DNA from 3 places in the Maritalea sp. S77 genome. Region 3 is predicted to be linked to each of the others. Evidence: predicted binding sites of a transcription regulator. Region 3 holds the regulator's gene; each other region holds the start of a gene.

Region 1 (8,381 bases), on a different contig from region 3:
TGATCATTCTGTGCTTTGCCATTCCGGTACATGCGGTGCTTGTGCCCGTTTATGTGCTCTTGTCTGAGACCAATTTGCTCAACACCCATTTGGGGCTGATCTTGCCCTATGCCGCATTTGGCGTGCCGTTTTCGGTGATCCTTATGTATTCCTTCTTCTATGAATTCCCTAGCGAACTTGAAGAAGCGGCAAAGCTTGATGGCTGTGGCCCCTGGCGGCGGCTTTGGTATGTGGTTTTGCCACTCTCCAAACCAATTCTGGTTTCCGTCGCAATTTTTAACCTGGTTTCCGTTTGGAACGAATTCTTGCTTGCCACGATCGTGATGACCTCGCGCGAAGTGCAAACCTTGCCACTGGGCTTGGTGCGGTTCCGCGATCAATACGCCACCGATTGGCCGGGCATGTTGGCCGCGATCACCATGGGCTCCTTGCCCCTGCTGGTGATCTTCACCCTGTTCCAAAAATATTTCGTGAAATCCATGGCAGGTATGGGAAAGTAAAATGTCAAATTTAGAAATCAACTCCCTGGTTAAACACTATGGAAAACATGAAGCTCTTCACGGCCTAAGCCTTGATGTGTCGGGCAATGAATTTGTGGTGTTTGTGGGCCCTTCAGGGTGCGGTAAATCCACCTTTTTGCGCACCATTGCAGGACTAGAAGATATCACCTCCGGCTCCATTTCGATTGATGGCGAGCCGATCAATGATCTTGAACCAGACCAACGTGGTGTGGCCATGGTGTTCCAAAACTATGCGCTTTATCCGCATATGAGCGTGGCACAAAATATGGGTTTTGCCCTGCGCATGGCTGGGGTGCCGAAGGATAAGATCAAAGAAAAAGTAGATGCCGCCGCAAAGGTGCTGAAGCTGGAGCCTTATTTGGAGCGTCGGCCAGCCGATCTTTCTGGTGGTCAACGTCAACGTGTGGCCATTGGCCGTGCGATTGTGCGCGATCCAAAAGTGTTCCTTTTTGACGAGCCTTTGTCGAATTTGGATGCGGATCTGCGCGCCCATATGCGCCTTGAAGTGATCAAGCTGCATCGCCAGCAAAAAGCCATCTCCATCTATGTGACACACGACCAAGTGGAAGCCATGACCATGGCCGACAAAATCGTGGTGATGCGCGACGGCTATATCGAACAAATTGGTTCGCCACTTGAGCTTTACAATGAGCCGATCAACCAGTTCGTTGCGGGCTTTTTGGGTACACCAAAAATGAACTTCTTGCCGGCAATGGTGAAGGCAACTGAAGGCGACAAATTGGCCGTTTCTGTGTTGGGCACAAATGTTGAAGCGCAACTCAAGCCAGACCACAATTTGAGCGTCAATATTGGTGACAATCTGACAGTTGGTGTGCGCGCCAATGGCTGGGTGCAAGATGAAAATGGCATCAAAGGCGGCTTGGTCCACGCAGAGCAATTGGGCAGCGAAACAGTGATGTTTGTTGCGCTTCCGCAGGACAATCAAGTGACTTTGGTTCGCCCCGGTCAGCATCAATTTGAACCGAGCGAAAACCTCTCAATTTCCCCTGATCCAAGCAAGTTGCACTTGTTTGATTCAGAAGGAAATTCGCTTCCCGTTCAACGCGTTTATGGCGCCAGCCAATAGTTTTCAGGATTATTTATGAGTAATGCATTTCGGCAAGTCCATTTGGACTTCCACACCAGTGAAGCCATCCCCGAAGTGGGTCAAAAATTTGACGGCAAAGCGTTTGCCAGCGCGTTTAAGCGTGCCCACGTTAATTCCGTCACCTTGTTTGCCCGCTGCCACCATGGCTGGAATTATTATGACGGCAAAGTTGGCCAGCGCCACCCAAGCCTGAACTTCGACCTGCTGCGCGCCCAATATGACGCGTTGAAGGCTGAGGGCATTCGGGTGCCCATTTACATCACAAGCGCATGGGACGAATTGAGCTGTCGTGAACATCCTGAATGGCGCGTGATCACCCCTGAAGGCAAGTTTTTGTTTGCTGGTGGCAATTTGGGCACGCAGGAAAAAGTGCGCTGGGGACTGTTGGATTTCTCAACACCCTTTATGGACTTTTTGGAAGCGCAAATTGAAGAAGTGGCGACACTCTTTTCAGATTGCGATGGCATCTTTTTGGACATTGCCCACCAATATCCTTCATGCAGCCCAGCGGCGTTGCAGCAAATGAAGGAAATGGACCTGGATTGGACCAAAGAAGAAGATCGCTTGACCCACGCCGCCCATACCAAGGCTGAATATATGCGCCGCACCACGGCTGCCGCCAAAGTGCTGCGGGCGGATATGCCTGTGGTGCACAATCACGGCAATCTGACGCTGGGCGACCGTTCCATTTTGGACTTTAACGAACATTTGGAAATTGAATCTCTGCCCACAGGCGGCTGGGGCTACGAGCATTTTCCAATTGGCGCGAAATATGCGGAAACCATTGGCGCCGACTATTTGGGCATGACTGGAAAATTCCACACCACTTGGGGCGAATTTGGTGCGTTCAAACATCCAACGGCGTTGCAATATGAATGCGGCTTTATGCTGGCTCACGGTGCCCGGTGCTCCATTGGCGATCATTTGCACCCAAGCGGCGAAATCACCCAAACCACATATGACATTATCGGCGAGGCCTATAAGCAAGTGGAAGATAAAGAGCCATGGTGCTTGAACACCAAAAATGTTGCTGAAATTGCGGTGCTATCCGTGCGGGCGATCAACTCGCCAAATATTCCCACATGGGAACCCGCTTCAGTGAACAATATCGCAGATGAGGGCGCGTCGCGCTTGCTTTTGGAAGAACATCAATTGTTCGACTTTATTGATGTGGACGCCGAGTTTGCGAATTATCGCCTGATCATCGTGCCGGATGAAGCGCATATTGGTGCCGAGCTGCAGCAAAAATTGCAGGCCTTTGTCGATCAAGGCGGCCGTTTGCTCTTGACCGGTCAATCGGGCGTTGATGCAGAAACGCAAAAGCCGCTGTTTGACTTCGGGGCTGACATTGCGGGCCCAGCAAAATTTGAAAATGCTTACGCTGATTATGCCAAGAACATTGCCGCAGATTTTGTGCATGATCCCGTATTGCTGGGGCAAACAGGCTACAGCTTGAAAGTGACGGAGGGCGAAAGCCTGGGGCAAATGTTTGACCCTTATTTCGACCGTTGCCACAAGCATTTTAACGGCCATATGAACACACCTTACCACACAGAGCCGAGCGAATTTGCTGCTGGTGTGGTGCATAATGGTGTGGCTTATTTGCCTTATCCCATGTTCTCGATCTACTTCGAGGCAGGCGCTGTGGTGCACCGCCGGGTGCTCGGCAATTTGGTGAATTTGCTGTTGGATAATCAACGCAAAGTCACCACCAGCCTACCTGTAGGTGGTCGGGTAACTGTGCGTGCGCAAGATGCAGAAAACCGCGACATTGTGCACTTACTATACGCAACCCCACAATTGCGGGGCACGTTTAATGGCCAGCCTGTCGAGATCATCCAAGATCTGCCAGAACTGCGCCAGATTGACGTGGCTTTAAAAACCGACAAGCCAGTTTCAGCCGTGAAATTGGTGCCCGATAATAAAGATGTGGCGTTTGAGCAGGCCGCCGGTGAAGTCAAATTCACTGTAGATAAGATTCAAGGGCATCAGATGGTAGCTGTAAGCTACTAAATCTATAAACTTGGCGATGAGCCACTTGTGGCGGGGCAGCCTTTGGCTGTGCCCGCCATTTTTATGTGAACATGCTGCATCGTTTAAAATCATGATCAGCCTGTTTCGTGTCTTGCAAAATGATCATCCCAAGATAGTTACATCTTGACAAATAGAACAAAAAGTGAACATTTAAGGAGTCTGGCGACGAACGGCCACTTTTACGAGTCTTGCAATGAGGTGGATGACGCGCATGGACAAAAAGGAAAAATTTTTGCAATTGCAGCAAAAACTGCGCCGCATTGAACAGGCAAATGCGCAGGGGTATGGGCTGCATGCTTATACGGGCGATCATGTGCCTGCGGCGCTAACGCCCGCCAATGATGAAGCGGGCAAAAAGCAGCAGCTTTCCTTGCCTCCTTTTGTAAATCAGCAGCAAGACCCCTTATTGCAATGGTGGCGAAAACATCATTCTTCTGACATTTTAACACGCCCTGCAGTGCACGAAATCTACCCGAAAACCTATGGGGATATGGCCAGTTTGAGTTTTATGTTGCTCAGCCTCAAAATGTTGTTGCGCGACCAAAATTCAACCGCACCAATTTTATGGTGTGCGCCATATTATGAAGTGCGAGATTTAGGCCATTTATATGGGCCGGGGTTGATGGCGTTTGGCCTTGATCCAGGCCAGTTCATCTTCGTGCGACCTCATAGCGAAACAGACTTGTTATGGGCACTTGAAGAAGCGGCCAACAGCAAGAGCTTTGCAGCAATTGTTGGCTATGCCCAAGATCCAAGTTTTACCCAAACCCGTCGCCTATCACTGGCCTGTCAAAAAGGGCTGACCCCTTTATTTTTGCACCGGCCCCATAAGTGTCAGGGCACCAGCGCTGCCTTTTCCCGTTGGCAAATTGAAAGCCAACCCAGCGCCAAAAACCTGTTGGATGAGCGCGCACCAGGCACCCGCAAAATTAAAGCCCATTTGATGCGGGCACGTACGGGGCAAACCGGTTCATGGAGTTTTGAATATGAAACCACGGCGTATCCTTTGTATATGGTTTCCCAACCTGCCAATCGAACATTTGCGGATCGCGTGGCGGCAGGACCCCGTCAACATCAGCAAAATGGAAGAGCAGGGGGCGAATAATGCAGTCAAAACGGATGGTGCCCACAAAGGCAAAAAACCTTTTGCGCTGATTGAGCAGCAAGCCCACGGCATTTATATCGCCGCTGTGAACGAAGTGGCGCGCCAAATGGGCGTGCATGCGGGAATGCGGCTAACAGATGCTAAAGCCCTGTGCCATGAGCTGGAAGCTTTGTTTCATAATCCGGCAGCAGATCGCGCTTTGCTGCATCAAAGGGCAGCATGGTTGAAAAGCTTTTCCCCCATTGTGGTCCCCGGGGAAACCAACATTATTTATCTGGACATCACAGGTTGTGATCATCTGTTTGGGGGCGAACATAAAATGCTCATGCAAATCATGGCGGCACTTAAGTCTATGGGGCATCAAGTTCGGCTTGGCCTGAGCGACAATATGGGCGCAGCATGGGCATTGGCACATTATGCCGAAAAACCGCTTTCAATTTTGCCCCCCTTTGAGACAAAACACGGCTTGGCGCCTCTCCCTGTTGAAGCTCTAAGGCTGCATAAAGACCATATTAATGCGCTTTATCATTTGGGTTTGAAAACAATTGGTCAATTGTTTGCGCTGCCCCGTGCTGCCCTTTATCGCCGTTTCTCCGATAAAAAACATGGCGATGCGGTGCTCAAAAAAATGGAGCGGGCTCTTGGTTTGCAAGAAGAACCGCTCACACATGATGAAGAACAACCAACCTTTCGCTTCAGCGTAGCTCCCATTGATCCTTTGATTGATCTGGCCAATATAAGCCAGCAATTCGACCAATTGTTGGAACAACTTTTTGTGCTATTACAGAAGCGGCAACAAGGTGTAGTGCGGCTTTCACTGGATCTTTTTTACAGCGATGGTCGGATCAAAAACATAACCATTGGGTTGGCACAGCCCACAAGGGTTAAGGCGCACATTTGGCGCTTGTTTGATGAAAAGCTCAATGAAATCGATCCTGGCTTCGGCATTGATATTCTGGTGCTATCAGCACATAAAATTGGCGACCTTGCGCCAAACCAATTGCAGTTGGATGATCATAAGGATGCCAAACGGCAAGATGCGCATTTGGCCCCGCTTCTAGATCGGTTGGCAAATAGATTAGGGCAGGGCACGGTTTACCGTATTTCTCCCATAGAGCGGCACTTGCCGGAAAAAGCACAAAGGAAAGTGCACCCGTTAAAAGGTGAAACCTGGCAGCAGTGGGAATATTCCCCGCGTCGCCCCTCAACCCTATTGGCTCAGCCTGAACTTATTGAAGTAAGATTTGGTGAGACGACACCTGTGCCAGCGCAGTTTTTGTGGCGTAAATTATGGCATCAAATTATCTATGCACAGGGGCCAGAGCGAATTTTGCCAGAATGGTGGGAGAATTTAGCAGGCCGTCATTTGCCGCGAGACTATTATGAACTTGAAGACCAAATCGGTTTGCGATTCTGGGTCTATCGTGAGTTTAAGCAAAAACAGGCCACCCGAAATGAAGCCGCGACATGGTGGCTGCACGGGCTTTATGCATAGCCATGTATGCAGAGCTTCAAGTTACCTCAAATTTTTCATTCTTACGCGGCGGCTCGCATCCCAACGAGCTCGTCGCCACAAGCTATGTGCGCGGCCATGCAGCAGTAGCGATCACAGATCGAAATAGCTTTGCTGGCATCGTGCGGGCCTATCGCGAGGCCAAACATATCCGCGAAACGGATAAGAATACGCCGTTTCGGTTGATTGTAGGAGTGCGCCTTGATCTAGAAGATGGATATAGCCTGTTGGCTTATCCCACAGATAGAGAGGCCTTTGGTCGCTTGTGCACCCTTTTGTCCTTGGGCAAAATGCGGGCCGAGAAGGGCGCCTGTCACCTAGATTTTGAAGATGTTAAAGACCATTGTCGCGGCTCAATTTTTGCGTTGATCCCGCCATCATCCATTCGGCAGGCGGAAATCAACCATCTTGGTCAGATGGCAAAAGCCTTGCCGAAACCAGTTTATCTGGTGGCCAGCGCACCTTATCGCGGGGAAGATCGTGCCCATATTGCGCGGCTCAACAATCTTGCGACCCAATTGGGCGTTCGCCTGTTGGCCAGCAACAATGTGCTTTATCACGAAGCGGAGCGTCGCGACCTGCAAGATGTGCTGATCTGTATTCGCGAAAAAACCACCATCGATAAGGCCGGTTTTTTGCTCAAGGCCAATGCAGAACGGCATTTGAAATCTCGTGATGATATGGCCGTAATTTTCAAAAATTTTGAACATGCATTGGAAGCCACGCAGGAAATTGTGGCGCGATGTCAGTTTGATCTGAGCGATCTAAAATATGAATATCCGGACGAGACGGTGCCTGATGGAAAAACACCGCAGGACTATCTGATAGAACAGACCTGGATGGGGGCAAAATGGCGTTACCCGAATGGTGTGCCAGATAAGATCAAAATCAATATTGAAAATGAGCTCAAACTTATCGCGCAAAAGAACTATGCGCCTTATTTTCTCACCGTTTATGACATTGTGAAATATGCCCGTACCCCACAGCCGGACAAGGGGCGTTTTGATGAAATATTATGCCAAGGGCGCGGGTCTGCCGCCAACTCCACAGTGTGCTATTGCCTTGGGATCACGTCGGTAGATCCCAATGAAATTGATCTGCTGTTTGAGCGTTTTATCACTGAAAATCGCAATGAACCGCCTGATATTGACGTAGATTTTGAACATGAGCGCCGCGAAGAGGTGATCCAATATATCTATGAACGGTTTGGGCGTCATCGCGCCGGCCTCACCGCTACAGTCATCACCTACCGCTCGCGTTCGGCCATCCGTGAAGTGGGCAAAGCGATGGGGCTCACAGAGGATGTGACGTCGGCCATGTCGTCAACAATTTGGGGGTCGTGGGGCTCTGCGGGTGACAAAAATCTGAGTGAGTCTGGCTTAGATTTTTCTGATCCATATCTCACCAAAGTGGTGGAGCTCACCCGAGAATTGATTGGTTTTCCGCGCCACCTTTCCCAGCATGTGGGTGGCTTTGTGCTGACCCAGCGACCACTTATCGAAACCGTGCCCATTGGCAATGCGGCCATGGAGGACCGTACCTTTATCGAATGGGATAAGGACGATATTGATGTGTTGGGCATTTTGAAAGTTGATGTGCTGGCATTGGGCATGTTGACCTGTATCCGCAAGGCCTTTGATCTGCTGCGGGCTCATTACGATATTGATTATAATCTAGCGGCCATCAAACATGGCGATCGGCATGTCTATGACATGATTTGCCGCGCCGATACGCTCGGAACGTTTCAGGTTGAAAGCCGTGCGCAAATGAGCATGTTGCCGCGCCTAAAACCGCGCAAATTTTACGATCTCGTTATTGAAGTGGCAATTGTTCGCCCCGGGCCCATTCAAGGCGACATGGTGCACCCTTATTTGCGCCGCCGAAAGGGATTGGAGCCGATTGAAATGCCATCGCCCGCGCCCGAACATGGGCCGCCAGATGAATTGCAGCGAATTTTGCAAAAAACCATGGGGGTGCCTCTGTTTCAGGAGCAGGCGATGCGCATTGCCATGGAGGCTGCAAAATTCAGCCCCAGCGAATTGGATGAACTGCGCCACGCAATGGCAACCTTCCGCCGATCTGGTACCATTCATACTTTAG
Region 2 (8,381 bases), 810 kb from region 3:
AATCCCAACAATTTCTGGATCAAATTCAGCCAAAAGTGCCGTCACGTCTGGGCAATAGGTCAGCGCTGTCATGGCCGCCACGCCAACGCCCGCCCCAAGATCAAGCAGTTTTTTGGTCGCATCATCAACGGCTGCCCCCAATAACACGCTATCTACCCCTGCACGAAAGCCTTTTTCGGGCTGGCAAACATTGAGTTTACCGCCTAAAAAAGCGTCAGATGTGACACAATGTTGTTTTACTTTCCCTTGCGGGTGGTCTACGGACATAAGCACATATATGAATCTTTGTATCGAATAGGGTTATCTTGTCCGACGGTGAGCAACAAGTTTTCTTGAGTTTGTCACAAGATTACAGCAAAAATTCGATTAAGCGAATTGGGACATTTGTCCATGGGGCGAAAAATGAGTGGTGCGCAGGCAATGGCTGATCAGGTCAAACCAAAAGATGTGGTTGGTGAACTGATTGAGTTTACGCGCGACGACATGGAAGCTGTCAATCAAATGCTGTTGGCGCGCATCGGCAGTCGCGTGGAAATGGTGCCTGAAATTGCTGCTTATTTGATCGACGCCGGGGGCAAACGTTTGCGCCCTATGCTCACTGTTGCTGCTGCCCGTTTGTTCGCGCCGAAAAACACCCATCACATTAATTATGCGGCAGCGGTTGAATTTATGCATACCGCCACATTGCTGCATGATGATGTTGTGGACGAAAGCTCAAAGCGCCGCGGCAAACTGGCGCCACGCATGGTGTGGGGCAATGCAGCTTCAGTGTTGGTGGGCGACTTTTTGCTTGGCCAAGCCTTTATGATGATGGTGGAAACTCGCGATGTGGACGCGCTTGGCGTTTTGGCGCAAGCGGCAGCAATCATTGCCGAAGGTGAAGTGTTTCAACTGTCCAAAGCCAATGATTTGACCACGCAAGTGGATGAATATTTCGCCGTGATCAAAGCCAAAACAGCCGCACTTTTTGAAGCCGCGACTGGTGTTGGCGCTATGGCTGGCGGGGCCACTCCCGAACAGCGCGATGCTCTTAAAGGCTATGGCGCAGAGTTGGGCATTGCCTTCCAGATTGTAGATGACGTGCTGGATTATGGTGGCGCCACCGGCACCATCGGTAAAAATGTGGGCGATGATTTGCGCGAAGGTAAAATGACGCTGCCGATTTTACACGCGTTGCAAAATGCCAATGAAGCGGATTGCGCTTTTATCAAACAACATCTTGGTGACGCTGAAGCCAGCGAAGACGTTGTGACCAAAGTCGTTGAAATCTTGCAAAGCACCAACGCTTTGGCCGATGCGCTCGCCCGCGCGCAACGCCACGCAGATGCAGCAAAGGCACACCTTGAGATGTTTGCTGATCAACCCGGCGGTCGTATTCTTATTGAAGTAGCAGATTATTGCGTTGAGCGGGCTTACTAAGCCGCCAATTTCCTAAAGCGTTGCTGACTGAGCCACCCAAGCGTGCGGCCAGCTTTTGCGGAACGTTTGTGCTGCCAACATCGCTTCTCCTGCGGTGCCGAACATGCCGAATATGGTGGCACCAGATCCGGACATTCGGGACAAGAGGCACCCCTTCTGCTCGCCCAATTCCATTAGCATCTCGCCGATTTCTGGCAAAAATTGAATTGCTGGCTTTTGCAAATCGTTGCGCGTGCCTTCCAGCCACATTGTGATCGCTGTAATGTGCCGATAGTCTGCGGCATCCCGGTGCAGTGGTGGGTTTTGTTTTTCCGTCAATTTGCGGAAAATATCTGCCGTGGACACAGGTTTACCCGGATTGGCCAGCACCAAATGCAATTTGGGAAAGTCTGGCATCGGGTCCAAATTTTCTCCCACGCCATCCACAAAGGCGGTGCGCGATAATAGACACATGGGCACGTCAGCGCCCAGTTCCAGCGCCATGCCCATCATATCTTTTAGCTCGAGATTGAGGCCTGAAATGCGGTTGGCCAGCCGCAACATGGCCGCCGCATCGGCGGACCCGCCACCAATGCCCGCGGCAACTGGCAGTGCCTTGTCCAATTCGATCTTGAGACCAGCGGGCAAAGTATCTGGAAATTCACAGCGAAACAGCGCCAAGGCTTTCAAGACAATGTTTGATCGCTCGCCCTTTAGCGCCGCACCAAATGGCCCGGTGAGCCCCAATTCGTCCACGTCGGCGGACGTGGCCGTTAGCTCATCACAAAGCTCGGTGAACACACACAAGCTTTCCAACTCGTGATAACCATTGCTGCGTTGGCCCACAATATGGAGTGCCAAGTTAATCTTGGCAGGGGCTGGCTCGCGCCATTCAGCATTCATGGGTTAGTTGCTCAATTCCGCCACACGCTTAAGCGCGCTCAGGTTCCCATCTAGCTTTTCGCGAATTTCTTCGATGAGTTCCGCATCATCTTCGCCCGCCAATTCCAATGCAATTGACCATTGGAATCTCGCTTCGCGTTTGCGATTGACCTGCCAATAGGCATCACCCAAATGGTCGTTAATTGTAGGGTCACTTGGGCTCAAACGCGCGGCGCGTTCCAGCGTTTCCGCTGCTTCTTCAAAACGTTCCAAGCGATAATAGGCCCAACCCAAGCTGTCTACGATATAGCCATCTTCGGGCCGCAGCGCGACAGCCTTTTCAATCATGTCCAATGCGCGTTCAAGCTGCAATTCTTGATCGACCCAGCTATAGCCGAGATAGTTCAGTACTTGCGGCTGGTCTGGGTTCAGCTCCAGCGCTTTTAGGAAATCGCTTTCAGCTTTTTCCCATTCGCCTTCGCGTTCAAACGCGATGCCACGCACATAATGAAGGTGCCAATCAATGGCGCGTTCGCCACCAGTCATATCCAGCGCCCGATCATAGGCTTTTGCCGCTTCGCCATATCGCTTATCGCGACGCAAGGCATCGCCAAGTGCAATCACCGCGGTCAAATTGTCCGGCATGGTGTTTGCCAAGTTTGAAAGCTTGCGAATAGCTTCATCAATATCGCCGATTTCTTGCAGATTTTCAGCGGTGCGTACCAATGCTTGCCCGTGCAATGGCGACTTGCGGTCAACCTGCGCATAAAGGGCATTCGCCGTTTCATAGCGCTCTGCGCGCTCCATCAAATCCGCAATTGAAAATTTAATGAGGTCTGATTTTGGGTGCAGATAGCTCGCCAAACGCATCAAGACGATTGAGATGTCTGAGGCTTGCTCGCGCGACAAGGCGGAAGATAATCCGCGTAGCGTTTCAGCTGCGCCCTGTTGCACATTATCTGACATGCGGCCGGGACGCTTCTTTTGCTGCAAGGTTTCGCCCAGCACTTCAATGTTCACATGGGTTAGCCCGCGATCATTGTAGCGCTGGATCACATCTAGCGCTTCATCATGTTTGCCTTGATTGCCCAAAAAGCGCGCATAGGCTTCCACGATGCGAAACACAAATGGGTCGGCCTCATATGCTTGCTCATAAAGCGCATTGGCTTGGCTTGCATTACCTGCGAGGTCGGCCATTAAAGCGCTTTGGAAAACCAGAAAGTTTTTAAAACCAGGCTGGCTTATGGGTTCAAGATTTTCCACGCCAGCGAGGCCACCGCGTTCCTCGGTTAGTGCCCAAGACCAAATCACATTGCCGGTGATGCCGAACAGCGAGTCCTTAGACATGCCTTCCAGCGCCTTCAGCGCGGACGCATAACGACGCTCTTTGAGTGCCACGACGCCAACGGCGATGCGGGCCAATTCGTTCTCTGGCTCAACGCTCAGCAATTGCTTTGCTACCATTTCGGCTTCATCCACGCGCCCGGCGGCCACTAAAGAAACGAACGCCCGGTCCAATAGGGCGATATTGCCCCAATCCGCTTCCAGCGCATCTAGGAAGTAAGACGCTGCCAGATCATTCTCGCGATCCTCAAACGCCCCGCGACCAGCCAAATAGCTGCCGGAAATCGAGGGATGATAGAGCGAAAATTGTTCGATGTTGGTCGTGTCTTGCGCGTGTGCGGTCACGTTTAGTCCCAACACCATTGCTGAAGCCAGAACGAGGTGCTGCAATTTTTTTGAACAATTCATCACGTTTGGGATAGCCCTTAATTGATTTGGATTCGGTCAAAGCGATATTTAACGCATAGATTGGCGATTTTATGGCTGAGGCGCAAGGATGTGTGCGGAATTTTTCGCGCAAAAATTCGTTCAAATTTCGGTGTGAACCGCTAGGCGCACGTCAATTCATGCGCTAAGACTGTTTTATGAGCGACACTGCCCCACCATCAGAAGACGAAACCGAAAAAGGTGCCTTTGCGCCTGTGCCCGGCGCTGCCTATTTGGATGCGGATACTGCCAGCCTTGCTGGGCTTTTGGAATGGTATGATGCGATGGGTGTCGACTTGGCGGTGGAAGAAGAAGCAATCGATCGGTTTGCCGCACCGAAGGCACCCGTCAGCGCACCCGCACCGCAGCAACAGGCTCCAATTCAGTCTGCCCCAGCGCAATCAGGTGGCGTGTCCCACGGGTCAGGACCAATTGCCAATCCATTATTGGAGCAACAGGACGCAAAGCCTGTTGCGAAACAGCAAAACCTTGCGGGCAAAACTGAGGTTGAAGTCGCGCAAAAGACGGCCAAGGCCGCTGAGAACCTCAAAGATTTACGCGAAGCCTTGCTCAATTTTGATGCTTGCCCGCTGAAACGCCATGCAGATAAGCTTGTATTTGGCGAAGGGCCAGAAGATGCTCGCATCATGATTGTCGGCGGTGCCCCGCGCAAACAGGATGATATGGTGGGCCTCCCCTTCCAAGGGGCAGAGGGCATCCTGTTGCAAAAGATCTTGGAAGCCATCCAACTCGACTATGCAAATGTGTACCGCACCAATATCTTACCTTGGCGACCCGCGGGCGACCGTCGCCCCTCGCCGATTGAGCATGATATTTGCATGCCATTTTTCCAACGCCAAGTGGGGTTGATCAAGCCAGATTTCATCCTCTGCTTGGGGGAACAGGCAGCTCACGCGGTCCTCAACCAAAAAGGCAGCATTTTGCGCCTGCGTGGCGAGGCTCATAAAGTGGAAATCGATGGGCACAGCACCCAAGCATTCGCCACCCTCAATCCTTCTCATTTGCTCAACAAGCCCGCGCAAAAGGCGCTTGTTTGGCATGATATGTTAAAGTTCAAACGCGCCATCAGCGCCTAACTTCTTGTGAGCTGCAATGTTCAAATTCAATATCGACGAATCCAAAACCCTTATCCCGCTGCACATTGCCATTTTGGCCGTGTCCGACACGCGTACCCTGGAAAATGACGATAGCGGTGCGCTGCTCAAATCCATGATTGAGGAAAGCGGTCACAAGGTTTTGGATCGGCAAATCGTCAAAGATGATGTGGACGCCATTCGTGGCGTGGTTGAGCCTTGGCTCGCAGATGAGAACATTGATGTGGTGATCACCACAGGCGGTACTGGCTTTGCCAAGCGCGACGTGACGCCAGAAGCGCTTGAGCCGTTGTTCGACAAACGTATTGATGGGTTTTCCGTGCTGTTCCATCAATATTCAGCTGCGCAGATTGGCACCTCCACCTTGCAAAGCCGCGCCACGGCAGGCTTGGCGCGGGACACGCTGGTGTTCTGCCTACCCGGCTCTAAAGGTGCCTGCCGTGATGGCTGGCAGGGCGTGATCAATTATCAATTGGATAGTCGTCACAAGCCGTGCAATTTCATTGATAATATCCCCCGCCTAAATGTGGCGCCAGACCATGACTGACGGGGCTTAGCTCCGTTTTCGGCGCGGTTGAACTTCTTAAAATCGCGTTAAATGTTCTTTTTTTGTTCTCATTTCTGTGCTAAGAATCGGTTCTGAACTGATTTGAACTGAGCGCGCTTATTTGCGCCAAAGGCACGGAGACTAAAATGGGAATGAACGCAGTATTTCCGCCCTCACCGGAAAGCCTGGCGCGTATCGCAAAAAGCGGCGATGCGGATGTGTTGTCGCGCACCATTATCGCACCACATCTTAATCGCGGCCGCGGCGCGCAATCCAATCAAACCTCAAAGTTTGAACCCTATAGCCGCGAGACCATGGATGATGGTTGGGGCAACCTTGATGCGTTGGAGACGGTGAAAACCACGGTTCGGGACGAAAAGTCCAAGAGCATCATCACCAAAAATGACTCACCGGACATTCATTTTGACCGCTCCATCAACCCTTATCGCGGGTGTGAGCATGGCTGCGTTTATTGCTTTGCCCGGCCGACACACACTTATCTGGGCCATTCGGCAGGGCTGGATTTTGAGCGTGAACTTTACGCCAAGACCAACGCTGCAGATCGGCTTTATGAAGCATGGCTGAATAAGAAATATGGTGTGAAACCAATTGCTATTGGCACCAACACGGACCCTTATCAGCCGATTGAGCGCGACAAGAAGATCATGCGCGCCTTGCTTGAAATGTTCGTGGCGCATAAGCACCCGATCACCATCACCACCAAATCCAGCCTGATTGTGCGGGATTTGGATTTATTGACCGAGTTGGCCAAGCAAAATCTGGTGCATGTCACCATTTCCATCACCTCGCTCGACCATCTTTTGTCCCGAAAGTTAGAACCCCGTGCGTCCTCACCCGCACGGCGGCTGGAAGCGGTGGAGTTGTTGTCAGCAGCGGGCATTCCCGTTTCTGTGGCGGTTGCCCCTATCATTCCGGCGATCAATGATGCGGAGATTGAAAAGATTTTGGCCGCTGCCTCTGCCAATGGGGCAAGTGGCGCGGCCATGATTATGCTGCGCCTGCCCGGTGAAGTGCGGCAATTGTTCCGCGAATGGCTGCTGCGGCATTATCCGGACCGGTTGCGCCATGTGCTCAATCTTGTGCGCGATGTGCGGCAAGGTCGCGAAAACGATCCGCGGTTTCATTCGCGCATGGCCGGGCAAGGCCCCTATGCCTTCTCGCTACAACGCCGGTTTGATCTGGCGCTGGAACGCTACGGCATGAAAAAGCGCCTGCCGCATTTGCGTACTGACCTTTTTACACCTCCGAAAGTAGACGACCCGCAGCTAAGTCTGTTCTAGGATTCCCCTATCCTTTGGCCCGCTAGCCACCAGACTTAGCTCTCTACCAGAGCGACCGCCCCAATCGTCGTGCCCCCGCACGGTACTCCAACATTTTGGGGCGGCGCTCTGGACATTTTTTAGTGCGGCATTGTTCTGCCGTTCAAATATGCAATTCGCCATAACGCTTTTAGAAGGGCAGCCACCGCAGGCCGGATTGTCCGGTTCGTGCAAAAACGATAATGCACGCGCAAATCGCAAGCACGAGATAGGGCCCGATGCTCATGGAAAACCACGAGTTGGGATCTTTAAATCCTGCAAATATGGCTAGATTTGCAGCAACATTGACCGACAAATGTATCAAGATTGCAGGCAATATTGAGCCACCAGAAATTGTGTAGGCTGCCCCGATGATCACAGAGTAAAGCATAACGTGCACCGCAAAAAGTGGCAGCGCGATCTGCGCGTGGGGCGAGTCGATTGCCCATAAGGGCAAATGCCAAATCAACCAGATTCCTCCCACAATCAATGATGCTTCTAACCAGCCAAATCTTTGGTTTAGATGTTCCTGAAGAATGCCGCGCCACCCCAGTTCCTCGCCCAATGGGCCAAGGATCAGGTTAAAGCCAATCATCGCGAAGAGGAGCCCAACATTGAGCGGTGTTGTTGCCTCCTGCGCAAGTGGGCGCATCAAAAGAAGCAGTATGATGGGTGCGATGATCATAAGCCAAACTTCGGGCGGCACTGTCGATAGTTTGACGGTACGGCTCAATAAGTCGGGTAAGCTTCCGTTTTTAGCACTCACCAACAGTGCGGCCAGTGTCGGCCCCCACACCATGATCAGCCAGAATGGCAGCCCCACTGCTGTTTCGGGAGATCTGGCGGCCGGGATTGCCCAGATACACGCAAAGCCGGCGAGTGATATGGCAAATGTAAGTCCGAGAAAAAGCACAGGCATCATGCATTCCCAACCTTTTTGAGTTCTGCAATTGCGGATTGTAGTTCTGATGGATCTTTTAAGAATTTCTCCAGGGCTTGAAGCGCGGTTGCCGCAAATCCTGCGGCCTGTGCATCGTTCCATTCGCCGAGAATTTGGCGCCGATTGATATGCATATTGACCGTTAGAAACAGCTCCGCCACATGACCTGCGTCAAATTCGGGGCGAATGATGTCCCCGAACCGCAAGGCCAGCACTTTGTTCAAATGCTGCCCCATCGCCACCTCGAGACTGGACAGATATTCCAGCTGCTCTTCTTTGGTGTTCAGATTGGCGACGATGCCAGGGTCGTTGCCCAAATGGCACGACCCAGCATCTAGCAACACGGCAATTGGCCACACGCTGGTTTCTCGCAGCACATCAGCCAATGCCAATATCTCCTCTTCCACCAA
Region 3 (8,381 bases):
GGATTTGTTCCCATTTAGCAAGTTACCGATAGGGAAAGTTAAAATCCGATAGGTATTTATACGCCAGTGGTTTCTTTTAGACGGGAAAGGCTCTCTTCTTTGCCAAACAATTCCAGCACATCGAAGCAGCCGGGTGATGCTGCCTTAGCGGTTAGCGCTGCCCGCAAAGGTTGTGCGACCTTGCCGAATTTCAGCTCTTTTTCTTCTGCAAATCCGCGCATCACTTCGCCAATGGTGTCGTGATCCCAGCTTTCGATGGCTTCAAGCCTCGGCTCAAGCTCGCGTAGCATTTCTACGGAGTCTGCATCGAGCGCTTTCTGAGCTTTCTCTTCAAATTGCAGCGGGCGTTGGGCAAAAATGAACTCGGCGCCTGTGATGAGATCTAAAATTGTTTTGGCGCGTGGCTTTAGCATGGGGAGGGCGCGAAGCACTGTTTCCTCGTGCGCCAAAAGACCTGCCTTTTGCACTTCAAAGCCCAACTCTTCAGTTAGGTCAACCATCAAACCAAACAGGCGTTGATCGTCGGCTTCTTTGATGTAATGCGCGTTCAAATTTTCCAGCTTGGCAAAATCCATGCGCGAGCCAGCCTTGTTGAGCCCCTCATAAGAGAACCATTCAATAAACTGCTCTGAGCTGAAGATTTCTTCATCTCCATGCGACCAGCCCAAGCGGGCAAAATAGTTGCGGATTGTCTCTGGCAAGTAGCCCATTTTGCGGTATTCGCCAACGCCAAGGGCACCATGCCGTTTGGACAATTTTGCACCATCGGGACCATGGATAAGCGGCGTGTGTGCCATCACAGGGACATCCCAACCCATTGCATTATAAATCACGGTTTGACGTGCGGAGTTGGTCAAATGGTCGTCACCACGCAAAATGTGGGTCACCCCCATATCATGGTCGTCAACAACAACGGCTAGTTGATAGATTGGCGAACCATCTGAACGCAAGATGATGAAATCATCTAGGTTTTCTGCTTTGAATGTGACTTTGCCTTGCACTTTATCGTCAATTACGATTTCACCTTCGAGTGGTGTTTTGATGCGCACAACGAAAGGCAGGCCAGCAGGGGCATCTGCCTCAGTTTTGTCGCGCCAGCGGCGATCATAAAATGCATTGCGACCTTCGGCGCGGGCTTTTTCGCGCATCTCGTCCAGTTCTTCAGGTGTGCAGTAGCATTTATAAGCGTGGCCGCTATCTAACAATTGCTGCGCGACTTCTTTGTGACGCTCAATATTCTCTGACTGCATGATGGGTTCGCCATCATAATCCAATCCCATCCAATCCAAGCCATCGATGATCGCGCGAATTGCAGGTTCGGTTGAGCGCTCTTTGTCTGTGTCTTCAATACGCAATAGCATTTGACCGCCCAAAGATTTTGCCAACGCCCAGTTGAATAGCGCGGTGCGGGCATTGCCGATATGCAAGAATCCGGTTGGTGAAGGGGCAAAGCGGGTGATGACTTGTTTGCTCATGAAGCACTCATTTTGGAAAAGTTGGAGAATTTTGTTTGCCTGTGTACCATAGGAGCAGAATTGCGCAAGATCGGGATGTTGCGTGTCACTTAAAGATATTGATTTAGAGCATATTTCCGCCCGACGCCCATTTATTGATCAGTTTTTTAGGGCAAAGGGTAATCAACCAAGATTTCAATCGGGTGACAGAACTGTCGCGCGACCTAAGATTGATGGTGCCGTTTTTGCGCGTCGGCGCATCGTATTGGTCCCGTTCGCATTGATCCTTGGTATTTGCATTTATGTAGGGTTGCCGATGGAGCCGCCCTTTCTGCTTTATCCGGCTGTTGCGCTAGTTTTGTTTCTTTGCTCCATTTTCGCAGCGCGGCATTGGGTTGCACGAAATGTTTTGCTGATGTCGGCATTTGCTGCGGCTGGCGTGGCGCTGATGGCCACGACAGGTGTTTTGCGCGGTACGCCACTGCTGTCTTATCCCACCGCTGGCACCATAGAAGGTCAAATCGTTGAATTGGAAATGCGCCCTGGCGACGATTTGCGTGTGGTCGTTCGCCTGGGCGAAGAGGTGCCAACTGCATTGCAGGCGGTTAAGTCTGTTCGCCTAACAATTGATGCGAAGCATTATGAGCCACGCCTTTTTCCACGTATCGGACAGAATATTGCCGTACGTGCTCGGTTCATACCTGTGCCGAAACCAGTTTATCCTGGCGGCTATGACCCGCAGTTTCATAGTTATTTTGATGGAATTGGTGCTTATGGCTCCGCGCTGGAGACCATTCAATTTCAAGCAACATCGAATAGATTTGGTTGGGCAAATGTTCGAAATCTGATCTTTGATATACGTTATGCCATCGCAGCGCGATTTACCGCGGCTATGGCCCCGAGGGATGCGGCGATTGCGCGCGCACTTATCATTGGTGATCAATCAGCCATTGCTCCGGATTTGCGAGATGAAATTGCGGTGAGCGGATTGGCTCACCTGTTGGCCATTTCTGGATTACATTTGAGTTTGGTAGCTGGCGGCATATTTTTTGGACTTCGGTTTTTGTTGGCATTGCCAATGTTCCCACTTTCAATGCCTGGCAAAACGATTGCTGCAATTGCGGCCATGGCAGCGGCACTGTTCTATTTGGGTATTTCTGGCGCAAATATCGCAACGCAGCGGGCCACAATTATGCTCATTATTGCATTTGTTGCTGTGCTGTTGGGGCGACGCGCTATTACGCTGCGGAACGTGGCACTTGTGTGTATCCTGATGATTATTCTCTATCCCAATGAAGTGTTTAAACCGGGCTTTCAATTGTCTTTCGCCGCCGTTGGCGCGCTCGTTGGCGTATATGAATGGACTAGAAATGTGCGGCAGGTGCAGCGATGGCCCGCGTGGTCGCGTTTTTGGGGCGGGTTAAGTTTGACCAGTTTGGTAGCTGGCGTTGCAACTGCGCCCATTGCGGCGGTGCATTTCAGCCAGTTTGCACCATTTGGATTGTTTGCGAACCTTGTGGCCGTGCCATTGGTTGGGTTCTTTGTGCTTCCAGCACTGATTTTTGCGAGCGTGTTGATGCCATTCGGATTGGAAACACCCGTGCTGCACATGGCTGGTTGGGGCATTGAGCAGGTTATTACTATAGCTAAGTTTTTCACCCATCTTGGAGGAGACTGGACTTATGTTGCGCCGCTGCAAGGTTGGGTTTTGCCCGTTTGTGGCGGCGCGCTCATGGTGTTTTTGATCCTGAAGTCCGCATGGCGATTTGTGCCGCCATTGTTTGTGATAGCAATGATCAGCCTTTTCGGCACAGCGTCAACACCTGATCTTCTGGTTTCCGATCAAACACGTTCTGTTTTCCTGAAGCAAAATGATGGGCAGTGGGCGCAGGTCAATCGGATCGGCAATAATTTTACTACCCGTGTTTGGGCGGAGTGGTTGGGCGTTGATTTGAAAGATCAATTGTTGACTGGGCAATGTGATCCGCGCGGCTGTATTGCCGATATCGCTGGGCAAAAAATCTTGCTGGCACGCGACAAAATTGCTGTTCGGGAAGACTGCGGACTGGTTGACCTGATTGTGGAGCAGGATTCACTTTACCAAAGCTGTGCGGGTGTTAGCCAAATGCTGCGGCATTGGGATATACGCCGATTTGGGACAGCTGCAGCTTACTTTAGAGGCGAGATAAACGGCGAAGCTAAATGGAGCATTCGCCATGCCGTGCACGATCAAGCGCGGCCATGGCGAATTGATTACGGCGAAAAATGATCCGCTTAAAGCCTAATATTTGCGGAAGAGGCCGACCAATCGACCTTGAACAGCGACTTGATCCGGACCAAAAATTCGCGTTTCATAGGCCGGGTTGGCGGCTTCAAGTGCAACGGAGTTGCCCTTTTTGCGCAAGCGTTTCAGCGTTGCTTCTTCGCCATCCACAAGCGCCACAACAATTTCGCCATTGGTGGCCGTCTGCTGCTTTTTGATCAGCACAGTGTCGCCATCAAAAATGCCAGCATCGATCATGGAGTCGCCGCGCACTTCCAACGCATAATGTTCACCGCCTGAGAGCATTTCAGGGGGAACCGCAACAGTATGGGATTGGGTTTGAATCGCCTCAATGGGGACACCCGCAGCGATGCGGCCCATCACTGGCACATGCACTGGTGCATGTGCATCGTTAGACATTGGTTCTGGACGCGCAGGCTCAGGTGCTTTGCCTAGTGTTCCTTCAATGACGCTAGGCTCAAACTTAGCCTTCTTGCCACCAAGAGAGGGGTTCATGCTGTCTGGCAAACGAACCACTTCCATTGCCCGGGCGCGGTTGGGGAGGCGGCGGATAAAGCCGCGCTCTTCCAACGCGGTAATTAGGCGATGAATGCCTGATTTCGACTTTAGATCCAACGCGTCTTTCATTTCATCGAATGAAGGGGGCACGCCGCTTTCCTTCATCCGTTCATGGATAAACATCAACAATTCATGTTGCTTGCGGGTCAGCATTGGACTTCCTTTTTAGAATCGGAACAAATGTTGAACAACCATACCTGTTCCTCCTATGTTCTGCAAGTCCGGATTTGCGCCCTCGAAAAGTGACATATTTTCAATGATTTGCAATGGTTGGTGAAAAGGGTGCGTGTTGCCAATGTGCAACAGCCATTTCCATAATGTACAAAATGTCACACCCTATATAGACATCGTAAAACGAACAACGTATAGCGATTGGTGTAACTTCAACTGGGGTGTCCTCCCATATTTTGGGGCCCCGACACCGCAACCAGCAAAGGGGAACATTATGAACCTTAATCATAAATTTCACACGTCCCCGGCGCGTTCCACGCCGGTTTCTAAATAACCGACGTTCTTTTTGAGGACGTCATGGCTGCGTCCTCGCTGTCACAACATCAACACTAACCCTTCTTAGGCGCTGTTTCTGCGTCCGAGAACTCATCGTTAATCGTGCGTTTTCGCGCGGGTTTCCGTGTGGCTGCGTGCATTTTGTCAACTCCAATTTCGGAGAACGAACGCGGCTGCGCGTTTGTCAGGAAACATGAAAAAACAACATGCTTTAACACTTAATATTTTCGAACGATTAGGTTTGGCTTGGCGCCAAATCTTCAGCCGGCGTCAAGCCAATTTCGGTGGACGTTCAAAACGCGTTCGCCGCGCATATGTTGGAGATTTGAGCGCTCATATCCGTAAGGATATTGGCCTCTAAACATCAAAAAAGGGGGCTGCGCGCCCCCTTATCAATTTGTGATCTCATGCGCGCGCTGGGCAGCGGGCGAAAAGAAGAATGCTAGTATGAACAATATGGTCATCACCAGCACAATTGTGGGCGCGGGTGCGCTATCCAAATGGAAGCTGATGAAAACGCCGGTAAAGGCACTAAACACGGCAACGGTTGTTGCGATGATCAACATCGGGCCTAATTTGCGGGTAAGCAGATAGGCAATCGCGCCTGGTGCAATAAGAATTGCAATGGCGAGAATGATGCCAACGGCTTTGAGTGCGGCGACAACGATCAATGAGATTGAGGCCAGTAAACCGTAATGCAGCCAGCGTACGGGCAAGCCAATCGCTGCGGCGTGTTGAGGATCAAATACATAGAGTTTGAGGTCGCGCCAGCGCGCAATAACCAATACTGTGAGAATGATGGCGATAATACCGGTTTCCATTAGGTCGGCATTGCTAGTGCCCAACATATTGCCGAACAGAATATGGTCTAGATGCACATCAGTTTCGATTTTTGTATAGAGCACGAGCCCAAGCGCAAACATGCCAGAAAAGACGACCCCCATAATGGTGTCCTCCTTCACTCGGCTATTTTCCTTCAGGTAACCGGTGCCGAGCGCACAAACCATGCCTGCAACAAATGCGCCAATGGCCAAGGGAATTGCCATAATATAGGCGAGCACAATGCCTGGCAGCACGCCATGGGAAATGGCGTCACCCATCAAGGACCAGCCTTTAAGAACCAAAAAGCAAGATAGAAGTGCGGCTGGGATCGAAACCAAAATGGCAATGACAAAAGCGCGTTGCATAAAGGGAAATTGAAACGCCAATAGGCTTGTTTCTAGCCATTCCATCATGATGTCACCTGTGCATTGCGGCGTGCGCGCTGGGCGCGTAAACCGTGTTTTGGGGCGAACACAAACGCTGTGAGGAAGCAAAGCGTTTGCAGCACAACAATGATGCCGCCAGTTGCGCCATCAAGAAAATAGCTGGAATAAGCGCCAATGATAGAGGTGAGGGCCCCGATCGCGATGCTCAACATGATCAGTACAGGGAACCGGTCCGTGAGCAAATAGGCGGTTGCGCCGGGGGTAACGACCATAGCGATTACCAGAAACGCACCCACTGTTTGCAGTGCGGCGACGGTGGCGGCGCTGAGCAGCGTAAAGAATATGATTTTTAGCAGGTTAGGCCGCAGGCCGATTGAGCGCGCGTGGTCTTCATCGAAGAATACGGCGAGGAAGTCTTTCCACTTGGCCCCCAAGACAACCAGCGTGATGATGGAAATGATGGCCAATTGCATCGTGTCTGTCGGCGTGATGGCGAGCACATTGCCCAGTACGATGGTTTGAATGTTTACTGAGGTGGGGGATAGCGACACCATGAATAGGCCAAGTCCAAAGAAGGAGGTGAAGATGAGGCCAATGATGGCATCTTCACGCAACTTGGTGCGTTGATTGAGAAATAGCATGGCTGCGGCCGCTAAACCGCCTGAAAAGAATGCGCCAATGGAAAACGGCAGGCCGAGCATATAGGCACCTGCGACACCAGGCACGATTGAGTGGGAAAGCGCATCGCCAATCAGGGACCAGCCTTTGAGCATCAAATATGCACTGAGGAAAGCGCAAACGCCGCCAACAAGGCCCGTAACCCAAATGGCGTTGCGCATATAGCCATATGAAAATGGCTCCAACAACAGATCAATCATTCGACTTATTCGTTTTGGTTTGAGTTTCCATTTTATCTTGCTCACCATAAAGCACCAAGGGACGCTCATCATCTGTGATGACAGCAAATTGGCGCGTGTCTTCATCATCATGCAGATCCGAACCGCCAAGGACAAAGTGACGCAACACACCACCAAATGTTTGTTCGAGATTGGCCTGCGTGAAGGTTTCCTCGGTTAACCCGAAATCAAGCACGGTGCCTTTGATCAGAACTGTGCGATCACAGAACTCAGGAACAGAACCCAAATTGTGGGTCGAGACGAGCATAACTTTGCCTTCGTCGCGCAGGTCACGCATCAATTGAATGATGGTGTCTTCGGTTTTGACGTCTACGCCAGTAAAGGGCTCATCCAACAGAATGACTTCACCTTCTTGCGCCAAAGCGCGGGCCAAAAAGACCCGCTTCTTTTGCCCGCCAGATAGTTCGCCGATTTGACGTTTTCGATATTTGGCCATATTGACCCGATCCAACGCCTGATCGACCATCTGCTTATCGCGTTTCGATGGGATGCGGAAAAAGCCCATTTTGCCATATCGGCCCATCATCACGACATCTTCGACCAAAACCGGAAAATCCCAGTCGACGTCCTCGCTTTGCGGGACATAGGCGACGAGATTTTTGCGCAATGCTTCCTGAACACTAATGCCGAGCAGTTTCACGCTGCCTTCGGCCACAGGCACAAAGCCCATAATGGCTTTGAATAAAGTGGATTTGCCAGAGCCATTGACGCCCACAAGGGCGGTGATGGTGCCCCGCGGGATGTGAAAACTGGCTTCCTTTAGGGCAGTGTGGCCATTGCGATAGGTGACGGTGACATCGCTCACTTTGATGCCACCATCTGCAATTTTGCTCATATCATTCATTGAGAAAGGCCTTCGGCGATTGTATTTGACGTGACGCGCAGCAAATCAAGATAGGTCGGGACCGCACCATTTTGGTCTGTCAGCGAGTCGACATAAAGGATACCGCCATATTTTGCATATGTCTCGCGCTCCACCTGTTTGGCAGGTGCGTCTGAAACAGTGCTTTCTGAGAAAACAGCACGAATATTGTGTTCACGGACCTGATCGATCACTTGGCGCACTTGTTGCGGCGTACCTTGCTGATCTGCGTTGATGGGCCATAAATAAAGTTCCTGCATGCCGAAATCCCGAGCGAGGTAGCTAAAGGCCCCCTCAGATGTTACGAGCCAACGTTCATTCTGAGGAATTGCTTCTAGCCGTTCGCGTATGGGGGCAATGATGCTCTCAATCTCAGCTTTGTAGGCTTCGGCGTTTTGCAAATAGGCGTCTGCATTGTCTGGATCATGCTCGGCAAACGCTTTGGCGATGTTGTCGACATAGATTTTGGCGTCCGATGGCGACATCCATGCGTGGGGATTGGGCTTGCCGGAATAGGGGCCGGATGTAATGCCCATGGGCTCAATGCCACCTGTGACGACAACGCTGGGTACATCACGCAGATTTTCAAAG

Evidence for each region. The regulator LexA, encoded in region 3, represses DNA repair genes until DNA is damaged. The targets are predictions, from matches to a motif close to TGTTCNNNNTGTGTTCNG.
Region 1: the regulator LexA is predicted to act here: its motif matches at 3,795-3,812, upstream of ACP15Y_RS10955 (ImuA family protein).
Region 2: the regulator LexA is predicted to act here: its motif matches at 5,765-5,782, upstream of ACP15Y_RS04990 (PA0069 family radical SAM protein).

What each region holds. Positions count from the first base shown of each region.
Region 1 covers NZ_JBNAGG010000003.1:28,715-37,095, reverse strand. Annotated here, with positions in the region: gene ACP15Y_RS10970 (carbohydrate ABC transporter permease) at 1-500, shown strand, start outside; gene ACP15Y_RS10965 (ABC transporter ATP-binding protein) at 502-1,608, shown strand; gene ACP15Y_RS10960 (alpha-amylase family protein) at 1,624-3,642, shown strand; gene ACP15Y_RS10955 (ImuA family protein) at 3,875-4,768, shown strand; gene ACP15Y_RS10950 (Y-family DNA polymerase) at 4,650-6,263, shown strand; gene ACP15Y_RS10945 (error-prone DNA polymerase) at 6,260-8,381, shown strand, end outside.
Region 2 covers NZ_JBNAGG010000001.1:1,038,093-1,046,473, forward strand. Annotated here, with positions in the region: gene ACP15Y_RS04960 (tRNA1(Val) (adenine(37)-N6)-methyltransferase) at 1-267, opposite strand, end outside; gene ACP15Y_RS04965 (polyprenyl synthetase family protein) at 403-1,419, shown strand; gene ACP15Y_RS04970 (4-(cytidine 5'-diphospho)-2-C-methyl-D-erythritol kinase) at 1,432-2,301, opposite strand; gene ACP15Y_RS04975 (tetratricopeptide repeat protein) at 2,305-4,032, opposite strand; gene ACP15Y_RS04980 (uracil-DNA glycosylase) at 4,209-5,147, shown strand; gene moaB (molybdenum cofactor biosynthesis protein B) at 5,164-5,712, shown strand; gene ACP15Y_RS04990 (PA0069 family radical SAM protein) at 5,865-7,013, shown strand; gene ACP15Y_RS04995 (lysostaphin resistance A-like protein) at 7,183-7,953, opposite strand; gene ACP15Y_RS05000 (TetR/AcrR family transcriptional regulator) at 7,950-8,381, opposite strand, start outside.
Region 3 covers NZ_JBNAGG010000001.1:225,227-233,607, forward strand. Annotated here, with positions in the region: gene gltX (glutamate--tRNA ligase) at 57-1,475, opposite strand; gene ACP15Y_RS01120 (ComEC/Rec2 family competence protein) at 1,558-3,723, shown strand; gene lexA (transcriptional repressor LexA) at 3,736-4,449, opposite strand; gene ACP15Y_RS01130 (metal ABC transporter permease) at 5,196-6,038, opposite strand; gene ACP15Y_RS01135 (metal ABC transporter permease) at 6,035-6,889, opposite strand; gene ACP15Y_RS01140 (manganese/iron ABC transporter ATP-binding protein) at 6,882-7,772, opposite strand; gene ACP15Y_RS01145 (metal ABC transporter substrate-binding protein) at 7,769-8,381, opposite strand, start outside.